Regions from separate parts of the Carnobacterium mobile DSM 4848 genome, predicted to be linked through region 1. Evidence: predicted binding sites of a transcription regulator. Region 1 holds the regulator's gene; each other region holds the start of a gene.
The links. Region 1 encodes NrdR, which represses ribonucleotide reductase genes. Its sites were predicted from a motif close to ACACNATATATNGTGT; they were not measured.

Region 1 (4,747 bases):
TTATTTTATTTGAAAAAATGGGATACCCAGTGGTTAAAAAAACTAAAACGGGGTATTCTACAGCTGTGGATGTTCTTGAACAGCTAAAAGACCAAGCTCCAATCGTAAAAGATATTTTGGAATACCGGCAAATAGCTAAATTACAATCAACCTATATTGAAGGGTTATTAAAGGTTATTCATGGACATAACGGCAAAATCCATACACGCTATATGCAAACGATCGCCCAGACTGGCCGGCTAAGTTCGATTGATCCTAACCTGCAAAATATTCCAATTCGATTAGAAGAAGGACGAAAAATCAGACAAGCATTTGTACCGAGTTATGAAGGCTGGAAAATTTTTTCTTCAGATTACTCGCAAATTGAGCTGCGTGTTTTAGCTCATATCTCTGACGATGAACATTTAAAAGCAGCTTTTATCGAAGGACAAGATATTCACGCCAGCACAGCTATGCGAGTTTTTGGAATTGAAAAACAAGAAGATGTGACTTCAGAGATGCGTCGGCGTGCAAAAGCCGTTAACTTTGGTATTGTGTACGGAATCAGTGATTATGGCTTATCGAAAAATTTAGAAATCAGCCGAAAAGAAGCGCAGACGTTTATTGATACGTATTTCGTTAAGTATCCTGGCGTTAAGACTTATATGGAAGAAATTGTGCGTGAGGCTAAAGATAAAGGTTATGTGGAAACTCTCTTTCATCGGCGCCGTTACTTGCCGGATATTAATTCTCGCAACTTTAACTTGCGTTCATTTGCAGAACGAACAGCAATGAATACACCTATTCAAGGAAGTGCTGCTGATATTATTAAAGTGGCTATGATTGAAATGGACAAGCGATTGAAAGAAGAAAACATGGAAGCCACTATGTTGCTGCAAGTACATGATGAATTGATTTTTGAAGCTCCAGAAGCTGAAATTCCTTTATTGGAGAAATTAGTTACTGAAGTTATGGAAGAAGCGGTTGAATTAAATGTCCCTTTAAAAGTTGATAGTAATTACGGCGATAATTGGTATGAATCTAAATAATCAAGTTAAAACATATTAAAAAGGAGATGCAGAACGCGTGCCAGAGTTACCAGAAGTTGAAACAGTTAAAAAAGGTCTCGTCCAACTTGTTAAAGGCAGCATCATAACAGGAGTAGATGTATACTGGGATCGCATTATTTCAGGTGACATACGTAGTCAAGAATTCTCAGAGTACCTAATCGATGAAACACTCGTTGATATTGAACGAAGAGGCAAGTATTTAATTTTTCTTTTCGAACAGTGGGCAATGGTTTCACATTTAAGAATGGAAGGCAAATACGAAGTCGTTCCTACTCAGACACCCTTAAAAAAACACACTCATGTGATTTTTCATTTGAAAGATGGCCGTGATCTACGGTATCTTGATGTTCGAAAGTTTGGACGTATGACACTTGTTCCTTTAGGTGAACAAAATAATGTAGCTGGGCTTAAAACTTTAGGGCCAGAACCGTTGCCAGAAACATTTGTTTTAGCAGAATTTCAAAAAACACTGCAACAAAAAAAGCGCGCTATTAAACCTCTTTTATTAGATCAAAAAGTAGTGGCCGGTTTAGGCAATATCTATGTAGATGAAGCACTTTTTAAAGCTAACATTCATCCTCTTAGAGGAGCTGATACATTGAGCTTGAAAGAAATGCAACAGTTACACCAAGCCATTATACAAGTGTTGGGCAATGCTGTAGCAGCAGGGGGAACAACAATCAGAACCTATAAAAATGCTTTAGGAGAAGCAGGAAGTTTTCAAGTGGAATTGCATGTTTATGGAAAAACAAATGAACCTTGCATCCTGTGTGGAACGCCGATCCAAAAATTAAAAGTAGCGCAAAGAGGTACTCACATTTGCCCTAATTGTCAACAACTAGCTTAAGAAAATGAACCAAAGAAAGGAAGGGAATGAATGACAGTTGTGATTGGTTTGACAGGAAGCATTGCAACAGGAAAATCAACTGTCTGTAAGTTTTTTAAAAGCCGAGGAATACCCGTTATTGATGCTGATATTGGAGCCAGGGTAGTAGTAGAACCTGGAACAGAAGGGTTAAAATCGATTGCACGTTATTTTGGAAAAGAAATACTTCATTCCGATGGGACATTAAATCGAAAAAAACTAGGAGAAATTGTATTTACTGATCCCATAAAATTAGAAAAATTGAATGGCTTATTAGAAAAACAGATTCGTAACTGGATACTTACCCAAAAAGAAGAGTATCTGCAACAACACCCCCCGTTGCTTGTGTTAGATATTCCTTTATTGTTTGAAAAAAATTATTTAACAGAAGTAGATCAAGTGATGGTAGTTGCTGTGACAGAAGAGATACAGATAGCTCGGTTGATGCAGCGCGATCACATTACACGCGAGATGGCTGTCCAGAAAATAGCAGCCCAACTTCCTTTGGCGAAAAAAATAAAACAGGCAGATGTAGTGATTGACAATAATGGAACCATCCAAGAAACAGTAGAGCAGCTGGAAAAATGGCTGCAGCAAATGGATCAAATAAACTGAATGGTTGCTGTTATATAAAATAGTGTTAAAAAGAATGAGTAGAATATCCGCTCATTCTTTTTTTAGCTTTAGCTAGCAAATGCAGTTATTTCAGGTGTTTCGCCTCTGTAAGACCTGTGGTATAATAAAAGTATAATGGTTATGAGTGTGATAATTTCAAGAAAAATCATAAAAAAAGGATGATGAGTAGTGCAATGTCCACGCTGTCAAAATAATGGTTCTAGAGTTGTCGATAGTCGTCCTGCAGATGATGGGCGTGCTATTCGTAGAAGAAGAGAATGTGAAGCGTGTAACTTCCGATTTACAACATTTGAACGAGTTGAACAAGCGCCACTGTTAGTAATTAAAAAAAATGGCACACGAGAAGAATTCAATCGTGGGAAAATGCTGCGCGGCATTATCCGATCATGTGAAAAGCGCCCAGTTTCAGTAGAACAAGTTGAAAAAATAGTCGATGAAGTGGAGAATAAAATTCGGAGTTTAGGGGAAAATGAAATATCATCAGCGATCATTGGTGAATACATTATGGAAAAACTAGCAGAAGTGGATGACGTTGCTTATATTCGTTTTGCTAGTGTTTACCGTCAGTTCAAGGATATGAGTGTTTTCTTGACAGAATTACAAGAGTTAGAAAAAAAGAAATCTGAAAAAAAAGCTGAAACGGATTAGAGGAAGTAGAAGAAAGGTGTGATGGCATTTGAACTATCCTTGGAAAAATTTGAGTCCGAAAGATGGATTCATGGTTCGACAAAATGCCTTGCTTTCGGATATAGACCAAAAAATATTGACTTTTTTATATCAACCTTTGATAGGAGCAACAGCCTATAGTCTTTACATGACGTTGTGGACTGAGATTGATGAAGAGTCTTATTGGAGTGAAGGAATACTTCATTCGGAATTGTTGACACTTTTAAGCGTAGGGATTCCAGAACTGTATCAAGCGAGAATTAAATTAGAAGCTATTGGGTTGTTAAAAACCTATCTGAAAACTGAACCAGAAAAGTTGTATGTATATGAATTAGTTGCCCCTCATTCAAGTGCAACTTTTTTCAAAGATGACTTATTGAGTTTGCTTCTTTTTGAAGCGGTTGGAGAACGGAAATTTCGTAAATTACGAAATCGATTTGTAACGGCTCCATTGGAGAAAGAAAACTATAAAGAAGTTACCAAATCCTTTTTGGATGTCTATCAGTTTGATGGAAACCTGCTTAAACAAGAAAAGGCATTACTAAAAGAGCCAGTTGAATTAATTGGCAACGACTCAGCTGCTGGACCTGTAATCGAAAACCAAACGTTTGATTTTAAGTTTTTTTATACGGGTTTAAACAGCCACTATGTTAGCCGCTCCGCTATCTCAAAAGAGCTTGAAGCAACGATCTTAGTGTTGCATACAATGTACGGAGTGAATGAGTTAGATATGCAGCGTTATGTTTTAGAAGCCAGCGACATGAATACAGGGATGATTGATGAACGAAAGCTGAAGAATAACGTTTACCGCGATTATCACGCACGCGCTCAAAAGAAGGTTCAGCTGCATGATGTAGTAGAAAAAGATATTCAAAACGAACAAAAACAACAAAGAAACCGCAAAAGTGTTTTAAAACAACAAGGGCTAACAGAGAATGAAATCACTATTGTTGAAGTGAGCGAAGAAATTAGTCCGTTTGATTTTATGACTTCGATTAAAGACCAAAAAGGCGGCTATGTAACAAAAAATGAAGAATGGGCATTAGAAGAAATAGTGCAAAAAGCTAATTTACCTGCTTCAGTTGTTAACATATTGATCCATTATATCTTAGTTGTAAGGAATAACCCTATTTTTGAAAAAGCTTTAGCTTATAAAATATCCAATGATTGGGCTCAAAATAAAGTTGTTTCACCAGAAATGGCACTTCAAAAAGTTAAAACGATGTACCAAGAAAATGCTGAAAAGAAGAAGCAAGCAGAAAGAAAACAGTATACCAACCAAAAATCAACTAGCTACGGGAAAAAGACAACGACTAGAAAAGAAACTCTTCCAGAATGGGCGAAAGAAGACAATAGCGCTAAAGCTGAAAAACCAATGAGCGAAGCTGAGAAACAAGCTTTTATGGACCGCTTAAAACAAATCCAAAGTTTCGGAAAAGAAGGTGATTGAAATTGGAAGATATCGGTAAAAGTCTAACTAAAATGCTTAAAGAACGAAACTTATCTGACCAATATAAAAAATTGATCCAAG
Region 2 (4,747 bases), 600 kb from region 1:
TCCATAAACGGGATTTTCACGGTTAGCGGTGTCAATATTAATGATATACGGGTAACCAGATTCTTGTTGTAATTTAGAAATTTCGTTTTCTAACTCACGCGCACTGATCTTAGATTTACGAATTTCTTCATTGTTAACCATATTGTCGTACTCTTCAGTGATGTCTACATACGCAAACGGTCTGCCGTAAATGCGTTCAACATCATAAGGACTGAATAAGTACATTTGCTCATCATGAGCTGCTAGCTCATAAAACTTGTCTGGTACAACTAAACCAAGAGATAGTGTTTTAACCCGAATTTTTTCATCAGCATTTTCTTTTTTTGTAGATAAAAAAGAAACAATATCTGGATGGAAAACATTTAAATAAACTGCTCCGGCACCATTACGTTGTCCCAATTGATTTGAATAGCTGAAACTATCTTCCAATAATTTCATAACTGGAATAACGCCGCTTGAGGCATTTTCTATTTGCTTGATTGGATCGCCAGCAGCTCGCAGGTTTGATAAGTTGACGCCAACTCCTCCGCCAATACGCGACAATTGAAGCGCACTATTGACTACGCGTCCAATGCTGTTCATATCATCGGTTGCTTGTATCAAGAAACACGAAACCAGCTCACCACGCCGTTTACGTCCTGCATTTAGAAACGTTGGCGTAGCCGGTTGATACCGCTGATTAACAATTTCATCAGCAATGGTACGTGCTAATTCTTTATCGCCATCAGCTAAATACAAAGCATTGAATACGATTCGATCTTCGTAACGTTCCAAAAAACGTTCCCCATCATTCGTACGTAGAGCATATTGTGTATAAAATTTAAAAGCTGACATAAATGAACGGAAACGAAACTTCCGGCTATAGATATCTTCAAATAATTCTTTAATAAATGAACGATCGTATTGGTTTAAAAACTCTTCTTCAATATAATCTTCTGCTATTAAATAATTCAATTTTTCGTCTAATGTGTAAAAGAAGACTGTATTGGGATTAACATATTCTAAAAAGTAAGCACGAACTGCTTCACGGTCTTTGTTAAGAGGGATAGAGCCATTGACAGGACGGTTCAATTCATTATTCAATTTAAAATAAGTAACCTCTTTTGGTTTAGTTGCTAATACGGGTTTATCCAAGGTCTTTCACCGCTTTCTTTAATTTTTGCACATCTTCATCATTTCCTTGAAATTCAAATGTATGCAATAAGGGAACGTTATATTCTTTTGCTAAATCTTTAGCTGTAAAAACAAATAAATTTCCGAAGTTCAGATTGCCGCCGCCAGCGACTCCTTTAAAGTAATTTTGATTTTCTCCAGTCTCAATAAAATCATTTATGATTTCAGTTGCTTCTACCTCATAAGTGGGAACAACTACAATAAAGGGTTCATGAATTGAAAGATATGGATTCGTTGGGGTGATTTCCAACAAATCCATATCTAATTTTTGTACAAATTTTCTAGTTTGTCCGGTTAAAGACAAATAAACTACTTTCATACTAATTGATCCAACAAGTCTGGGCGGAACCCGTTGAACGCTTCTTGTCCTTCAATTGTAATGACTGGCACTGAACTGAACCCTAACTCTTTTACTTCTTCTAATGCAGCTTCTGATTCAAAAATATCTTTAGTAACGTACTCAACACCCTTATCGTCTAGATATTTTTTAGTAAAATTGCATTGCATACAGTTGGGTTTTGAATAAACCACTATTGTTTTATTGTCCATTCTCATTACTCCTTTGATTTAAACTATTGGTATTAAAGCTGCTGACACTTTACCTAAGAGCAGCTTCCTTCTACTCTTAATATACTACACAACATCTTGTCTTTTTACAATCATAACATACACCATATATAGACTAATTTTTATATTCACAAGCTAAGTCATACTATATATAGTATGACTTGTGAAAGAGAAAAAAGCACTTAAAAACCTTATTTGTCTCTATTCTTCTCTACTTTTCTTTCGTTTTTTCACAATGCTTCTTTAGAAAAATATTTCCTCTATTTCACAATTCTGATAGGTAAAACTTAAAAACACGCTTTTTTTGTCCTTTAGACCAAAGAGGTTCAGTTAAGTTAAAAAACACAAATAAATTGGTTTTGTGAAAAAAGTACATACTTTCAAAAGACAAATGTAAAAATAGCATTGACTTTTTATTCATTCTCCCATATAATAAATTCTGTTGCTAAGAGATGTCTCAGTAGCTCAGCTGGATAGAGCATCCGCCTTCTAAGCGGACGGTCGGGAGTTCGAACCTCTCCTGAGACGTAATTTAGGTTTTATGTTTTTTGTTTAAAAATAGAAACACCTCTCAAAAATGGCTATATGCCGCTATTTTTGAAAGGTGTTTTCTTTTTTTGTTTTTTTGTTCCTTTTATTGGTTTTGATAATAAACTTGCCATAGTTTCGGAATAAAATACCGTTATCTTTTTCTCATCTTTATTTTCAACCAAAGTAATGAATACTCATTTTTATTAATAAAAATACATTAAAAGATTAAAAGAAGCCTAACCCAACAAGTGGACAGGTTTCTTTTTTAAAATAAAAATTTTATGCTTTTTCTTGGTATTCTAATGACTCAGGCCAAAATGTAACTACTTCGCTATCAGAGTCTCCTCTAGACAGAAAAGCTTCTTTTCCTGAACCTTTGTCTGCTTTAACAGCCAATACGCCTTCATCATACAACTGTTCCACTACGTCTATTATATCGCCATCTTCAAAAGTACCTTTAAGGCCATCAATTTTTTCTTTTATTCCATCGTTACTCTTATAAATAGATAGGATTTCATTTCTCAATTCTTCTTGATCCAATGTCATCTCTCCTCTTTTATTTAGTAACATAATTATACCAATTCTTGAAAAGGGTTTCAATTTGTAGCACTTAAAAACAAAATAGAGCAGCTGAACCCATTTGCTCTATTCGATCAGCACAAACTTCGTACAATTTTAATATAGCTGATTAGGGTCAATAAACTGATTAGTATTTTTGGTGTTTAATCCACTAATAGATAAAAATTCTGAATGCAAAATACGTCTGACATCTTCATCTGTCATAGCAGTGGTATTTTTTTGTTCTAAATCAACAGGATTTAATTTTTTCATTTCATAAATATGTTTAATCCCGGCCATATTGATTCCTTCAGATAAGAAATCTTTAATTTCAAGAAGCACATCAACGTCATTTAAAGAAAACATTCTTCTATTTCCTTCATTTCGTTCAGGTTGAATCAACTCTTGTTCCTCATAGTAGCGGATTTGCCGTGCTGTTAAATCGGTCAATTTCATGACTGTACCAATTGTGAAAACAGCCATTGAACGACGAAGCTCTTTTTCTTTCATTTCAGTCCTCCTCTTCATTACTTTTATAGAATAGCAAGGTTCTTTTAAAGTGTCAACAAATACTTATACTAAATGTCATATCATCTCACATTGCCGTTTTGAATTAATATATACTGGCTTTTTTTACTAAAATCTTATTGTCTTGAATCTAGACCAATCATTTTGGAATAAATCATTTTATTTGCTTCATCAAACTTAAGAAAAGCGGGACAAGCTCACTCTGACTCGAAAGAAATTTTGGAAAGTAGCACTGTTTGAGGGACTGAGCACTAGACATTGAATGCAGAAAAACTTATCATCTCCTACTATATAAAAAAAGAATTACGCATGTAAGCACGTAATTCTTTTTTAGTTACACTCTTCTTATTCTTCACAATCGGAATGTAAACTCATTTAATTTTTTAATAGAGAGTCATATATTTTTCTTGTTCCCATTCAGAAACTTGTTCTCGATAAGCTGCCCATTCCACTTTTTTAGCTGTCATAAAACTATTATAGATATGCGAACCAAGTGCTTCTTTGACTACTTCATCTTTGCGTAAATATTTTAGTGCATTATGCAATGTAGATGGTAAATCAATAATTCCTTTTTCATAGCGTTCTTCACTCGTCATTCGGTAGATATTGCGGTCAATGGGCTCAGCAGGTACCATTTTATTTTTAATTCCATCTAAACCTGATTTTAGCAAAACTGCTAATGCTAAGTAAGGATTGGCACTAGGATCCACACTACGTAATTCAAAGCGGGTCGATAAGCCACGCGAACTTGGTACACGAATTAAAGGTGAACGGTTATGTGCGCTCCATGCAACATAAACAGGTGCTTCGTATCCAGGAATCAATCGTTTGTAAGAATTAACAGTGGGATTACAAATAGCAGTAAATCCTAAAGCATGCGACATAATACCAGCTAAAAAGTGATAAGCGACTTCGCTTAATCCCAGTTCATTGGTTTCATCATAAAAAACATTTCCTTCTTCGTTGAACAAAGACATATTGAAATGCATTCCTGATCCGCTGACTCCTTCTAACGGTTTTGGCATAAAAGTAGCATGCAAACCATGTTCTCGAGCAACCGTTTTGACAATTAATTTAAAGGTTTGAATATTATCACAAGCTTCAATAGCATCTGCATATTTCCAATCGATTTCATGTTGTCCAGGAGCTACCTCATGGTGACTGGCTTCAATTTCAAATCCTAAATCTTCTAAATGCAAAACTATTTCACGCCGACAATTTTCACCTAGATCTGTTGGTGCAAAATCGAAATAGCTTCCATCATCATTTAATTCAAGCGTTGGTTTTCCATTTTCATCCAGTTTGAATAAGAAAAATTCAGGCTCTGGTCCTAAATTAAATTGAGAAAAACCTAGTTCTTCCATTTCTTTCAAGACATGTTTTAAATTAG
Region 3 (4,747 bases), 590 kb from region 1:
ACATTTCTTGATTTCCAGTTCATTGATTATTATTGGTCAGTTTATGGGCGGCTTCTGGTCTAAAGAATTATTGGTTTTATATGGTTTTTCTTTGCCAGCAATTGGAATAGCTATTTTACTGGGGAAATTTATCTATGTCAGAATCCCAACTTATAAATTTGAACGCTACGTTTTTATTTTAGTTATTCTGTTAGGAATTATGTTATTGATTAATCCTGCCTGATAACAAACAAGTGAAAAACACATAAAAACCATCAAATTCAAATGAATTCGATGGTTTTTATTTATTTTATAATCCACATTTTAATTGAGCATTACAATTGGTGCAGGTATTGCAGCCGCCTAAATCTTCGACAGTTCCTTGTCGACAGATCGGACAAGTATCGCCCACTTCATTGCCGATAGTAGTTTCAGCTATGCTTGCAGCGACAGGGTCAGTTTTTTCGGTGTAATCTGAATCGGCTTCCCAATTATTTTCTTCAGCTTTTAGTGTCAACACTTGAGAATCACGACTACCGTCAACGTAGACCGTTCCGCCTTTTGCACCGCCTTTATATAAGCGTTCATAGATACTTTGAACTTGTTCCACGCTATAGCCGCGAGGAGCATTAACGGTTTTAGAAATTGAACTGTCTACCCACCGTTGGATAACACATTGGACGTCGACATGTGCTTCCGGTGCCAAACTCATCGCTGAAACAAATTGACTCGGTAAATTGTCCGGATCAGCTTCTGGATGCCGGCTTAAATAGTCTTCTAGAATCGCAGCTTTAACTTCAATAAATTTGCCCAAACGACCACTTCTGAAGTAACTGAAAGAGAAGTAAGGTTCCAATCCAGTTGATACCCCAACCATCGTACCAGTTGAACCTGTTGGAGCAACGGTCAGCAAGTGAGAATTGCGAATACCATAGGTCAAAATATCTTGACGGATGTGTTCTGGCATTTGCTTCATGTATCCAGTATTGATGAAGTTTTTGCGTAATTGAGCTGTTTCTTCCTCTGTTTTACCAATCAAGAACGGAAAGCTGCATTTTTCTTTAGCTAATTCAATGGATGTTTCATAAGCGGTGACAGCAATAGCTTCAAATACTTGATCGACTAATTTATTTCCTTCAGGAGAGCCATATTCTTTTCCGGTATAAATCAGTAAATCAGCTAATCCCATAATGCCAAGACCAACCCGGCGTTCGCCTAATGCTTGTTTTTCATTGTCTTCTAAAAAGTATGGGGTTGCATCAATCACATTGTCTTGCATCCGCACACCGGTTTTAACGGTTTGTTTTAATTTAGCAAAGTCGACGGTCTCGGCATCCTTATCCGCCATTTCAGCTAAATTAATCGCAGCTAAATTACAAACCGAATAAGGAGCTAATGGTTGTTCGCCGCAAGGATTTGTTGCGACTACTTTTTGTCCATAAGCTGTTGCATTTGTCATTTTATTGGCATTGTCAATAAAGAAAATGCCCGGTTCAGCAGAGTAAGTGGCACAGATGTTGATCAAATTCCATAGTTCGCGAGCTTTGATCTTCCGGTAAGTCCGGACTGCACGACCGCTGGCTTCCCATTCGCGAACATCGCCGACTTCTGTCCAATAAGCATCATAAAAAGCCATTTCAGCTTCATTATAAGATTCAACAGCCGGGAAACGCAGGGCATACTCTTCGTCATTTTCAACAGCTTGCATAAAGTCATCGGTTAAGCAAATAGAGATATTGGCGCCTGATAAGAAGTCGGGATGATGAACTCCATATGTTCCGCCGGTTCGGACTTTATCTTCAACTTCTTGTAAAGTAGCCTGATCAAATCCACCAGTACCCGGCATATTTTTATAATTTAAGATATTTTGGTACATAGCTGATTCACGCTCAGTAAAAGGCGTAAATTTTAATTTTTCAGAAGCCAATTTTTTGATTTGGGCATCTTCTGTATTTTCAATCAAATAACGAAGGATCCGTGGATTTTGCATTTTAGAAATAATGAATTCAATGATATCTGGATGCCAATCAGACAGCATAATCATTTGAGCACCACGACGACTGCCACCTTGTTCAACTAAATGAGTCAATTGTGCGATATCGTCTAACCAAGAAACAGAACCCGATGACTTACCGTTTACACCGCGAACCAATGAATTGCGCGGGCGTAAAGTAGAACCGTTTGTTCCGACACCACCACCGCGACTCATGATTTCCATGATCTTTTTACGATGATCTGAAATTCCGCCACGTGAATCAGGAACAAAAGGCATCACATAACAATTGAAATATGTGACTTCAGTATCCGAACCTGCACCGTACAAAACGCGACCAGCAGGAATAAAGTTCAACTTCGCCAATTCATTGTAAAAGCGATGATAAGAAGCTTCACGCTGTTCAGCTGTTTTTTCAACTGCCGCCAGCCCCGTTGCATTGCGTTTTGCGATCTGCTCGTAATAAATTTCTAACGGTTTCTCAATAGCATCTAAATCACGAGTGACTATCCCTGTTTCTTGTTCACTTGGATTTTCAATAGTCCCACGATATTCTTCTTCTATCAAAATTTGAGCAGTATGGTTTTCATAATTAATTTGAGTTACAAAGCCTGTACCGCGAGTTGGGTAGCTAGGATCAGGCTTGACTGTTAATACAACTAAATCTCCAACAGAAAGAGTCACTTTGGAAGTATCTTTAAAAGCATAGCGATCCAGCATAACAAGACGCGAAACCCCCATATGTGTTAGCGACATGTCTGCTGTAATTGGATGAACTTGGGGGAAAACTTGAATATCCTCATTTAACTTATTGATATTTACTGTTGCATCGGTCGATACGTTCATTACCACATCAATCACTCCTCGTGTTAGTTAAGCTTTGTTAAATAGTATGTAATAGAGTTGTTTTTTTATTTTTTATACCATATAGTGTTGTTTCGAATTTATTGTACACCATATGTAGTATTAAATCACTCTTGAAGTTCTGGAATAATTATGATTTGTTTGTGAAATGTTGAGAAGACAAGCACTTTTAGCATTAAAATTTTTTATAATTTTTCTGAATGTTTGTTTACCTTATGTAGGTCACTAAGGTGTTGAGTCTAGAGTAGAAAATAGTTAAAAAAGATGCCTAAAATCGTCAAAAAGTAAAAACTATATTATGCTTTTATCTTCTTAAATAAAAATCGGTGGTAGAAACCCATTATAATAAAGGTTTTCTACCACCGAAAAAGCAAGTTAATATTTTTTTGTTTTTGGGAAAAAGGATGGTTGATTCAGCTCATATTTTTTATTTGAGTATCTAGACTTTTATCCAATTTCCAATCCATTTTTGGGCTGTATAATCATATAGCCGTTTGTATGCATGCCCATTAATATTCTTAAACCGCCAGCCTGTGATATTTGCTAATGGTGTAATATGACCATTGTTGTCATCCGATAGAGAATACGATACGACACTATGATTAGTTGTAACAGTATTTGGCAATTCGGAAGCATCCACTTGAATATTTGCAAATATTAACCACATTAGTAAACTTACGATAGGCAAAACTAGTTTTTTCATTCTAAAGTTCCTTTCTTATTCTTCAATAATTGGAATCCCATTCAATGAGTTGTCATTCACATCATCTATAACGCCCATGTCTTGGTTTGTAATGAATAGTCTAAATTCACCTGTCTTTTTCTTGAGAATATAAGTATCAGAAGAATCAACTATTTCTGTGCTTTCATTTTTTGAAACTTCATCAATTCTATAAGGTTCTAAAATAATTGATGAAGCTATTAAGAGAATGAGTGATATTAGGACCAAGAATATTGGTTTGGTAGACTGTTTTTCATACCCTTCGATCATAAATTCGATTCTTCTTTTTAAAGTATTTGTTTCAATAAAGGTAAAAGAAGCCAGCTGGTTTTCTAAAGACGTTGCTGTAGCTTTCTGTTTTACGAGCTCATGGTTAACACTAATCAAACTTTCAAGGTAATCAAAATAGTTCTGTTTCCGTATGCTCTTTGTGACCTGAGAATCAACTCTTATTTCAAGTACTAATTGAATCTGTTTTCTCAAAATATAAATAGGTAAAAACCACCAATAGACACTTACCAGTATCTCCAAGACTAATTTAATCAAAATATCTTGATTTTGAGCATGCTGGACCTCATGTAGAAAAATATATTCCAACTCATCATCAGTAAAATCAATATTCGGTAAAAGAAGTTTAAATTCTTTGAACCCATAAATCATGGGGGTAGTAATATTGTTACTTGAGTAAATTTTAACATTCATTTGATCAAGCTTTTTAAAGGCATGAATCCTTTTACTAGCGTACAAGTTTGTTTGATCTTCCATTGTATAGATAAAACAATTAATTTTTGAGTATCGGAAAATCAATTTGACAAGTAAAAATACACTTCCGAGTATCCATATCATAATCAGAGTAGAGAAATACGTAAGATTAGCAAAATGGAACAATTGAATTTTTCTTTCGAAAAATTCATATAACGTTGGTAAAACAGTTGTTGATTTTAAAGTTAGTGTCCAATCACTTTCCAAGGGGAAAATCAATCTTAATAATACAACTAACGTTAAGATCAAAATAAAATCAATTCTAATGACTTTATATATCTGTTTATTAGATAGTAAGTATTGAATAAGAAGGACAATAATAGAAACTAAGGATAATGAGATAAGCAGAGAAGAAAATGAATAATGCATGTTTTAGACATCCTTTGTCTGTTGCTTTTTTTCTTTAATCAGTTGTTCAAGTTCATTTA

Region 2: nrdH (glutaredoxin-like protein NrdH) is a predicted target of NrdR. The motif match lies at 1,883-1,898, and genes of this name have one in related genera.
Region 3: BR87_RS07190 (vitamin B12-dependent ribonucleotide reductase) is a predicted target of NrdR. The motif match lies at 2,924-2,939, and genes of this name have one in related genera.

Annotation. Positions count from the first base shown of each region.
Region 1 is NZ_JQMR01000001.1:915,716-920,462, reverse strand. Features, by position in the region: gene polA (DNA polymerase I) at 1-1,028, shown strand, start outside; gene mutM (DNA-formamidopyrimidine glycosylase) at 1,066-1,896, shown strand; gene coaE (dephospho-CoA kinase) at 1,927-2,529, shown strand; gene nrdR (transcriptional regulator NrdR) at 2,719-3,198, shown strand; gene BR87_RS04155 (replication initiation and membrane attachment family protein) at 3,227-4,666, shown strand; gene dnaI (primosomal protein DnaI) at 4,669-4,747, shown strand, end outside.
Region 2 is NZ_JQMR01000001.1:319,565-324,311, reverse strand. Features, by position in the region: gene nrdE (class 1b ribonucleoside-diphosphate reductase subunit alpha) at 1-1,134, opposite strand, end outside; gene nrdI (class Ib ribonucleoside-diphosphate reductase assembly flavoprotein NrdI) at 1,127-1,492, opposite strand; gene nrdH (glutaredoxin-like protein NrdH) at 1,489-1,722, opposite strand; tRNA gene BR87_RS01470 (tRNA-Arg) at 2,195-2,268, shown strand; gene BR87_RS01465 (hypothetical protein) at 2,551-2,811, opposite strand; gene BR87_RS01460 (MerR family transcriptional regulator) at 2,947-3,339, opposite strand; gene glnA (type I glutamate--ammonia ligase) at 3,741-4,747, opposite strand, start outside.
Region 3 is NZ_JQMR01000001.1:1,509,680-1,514,426, reverse strand. Features, by position in the region: gene BR87_RS07195 (sulfite exporter TauE/SafE family protein) at 1-223, shown strand, start outside; gene BR87_RS07190 (vitamin B12-dependent ribonucleotide reductase) at 290-2,818, opposite strand; gene BR87_RS07185 (hypothetical protein) at 3,276-3,503, opposite strand; gene BR87_RS07180 (M56 family metallopeptidase) at 3,555-4,688, opposite strand; gene BR87_RS07175 (BlaI/MecI/CopY family transcriptional regulator) at 4,692-4,747, opposite strand, start outside.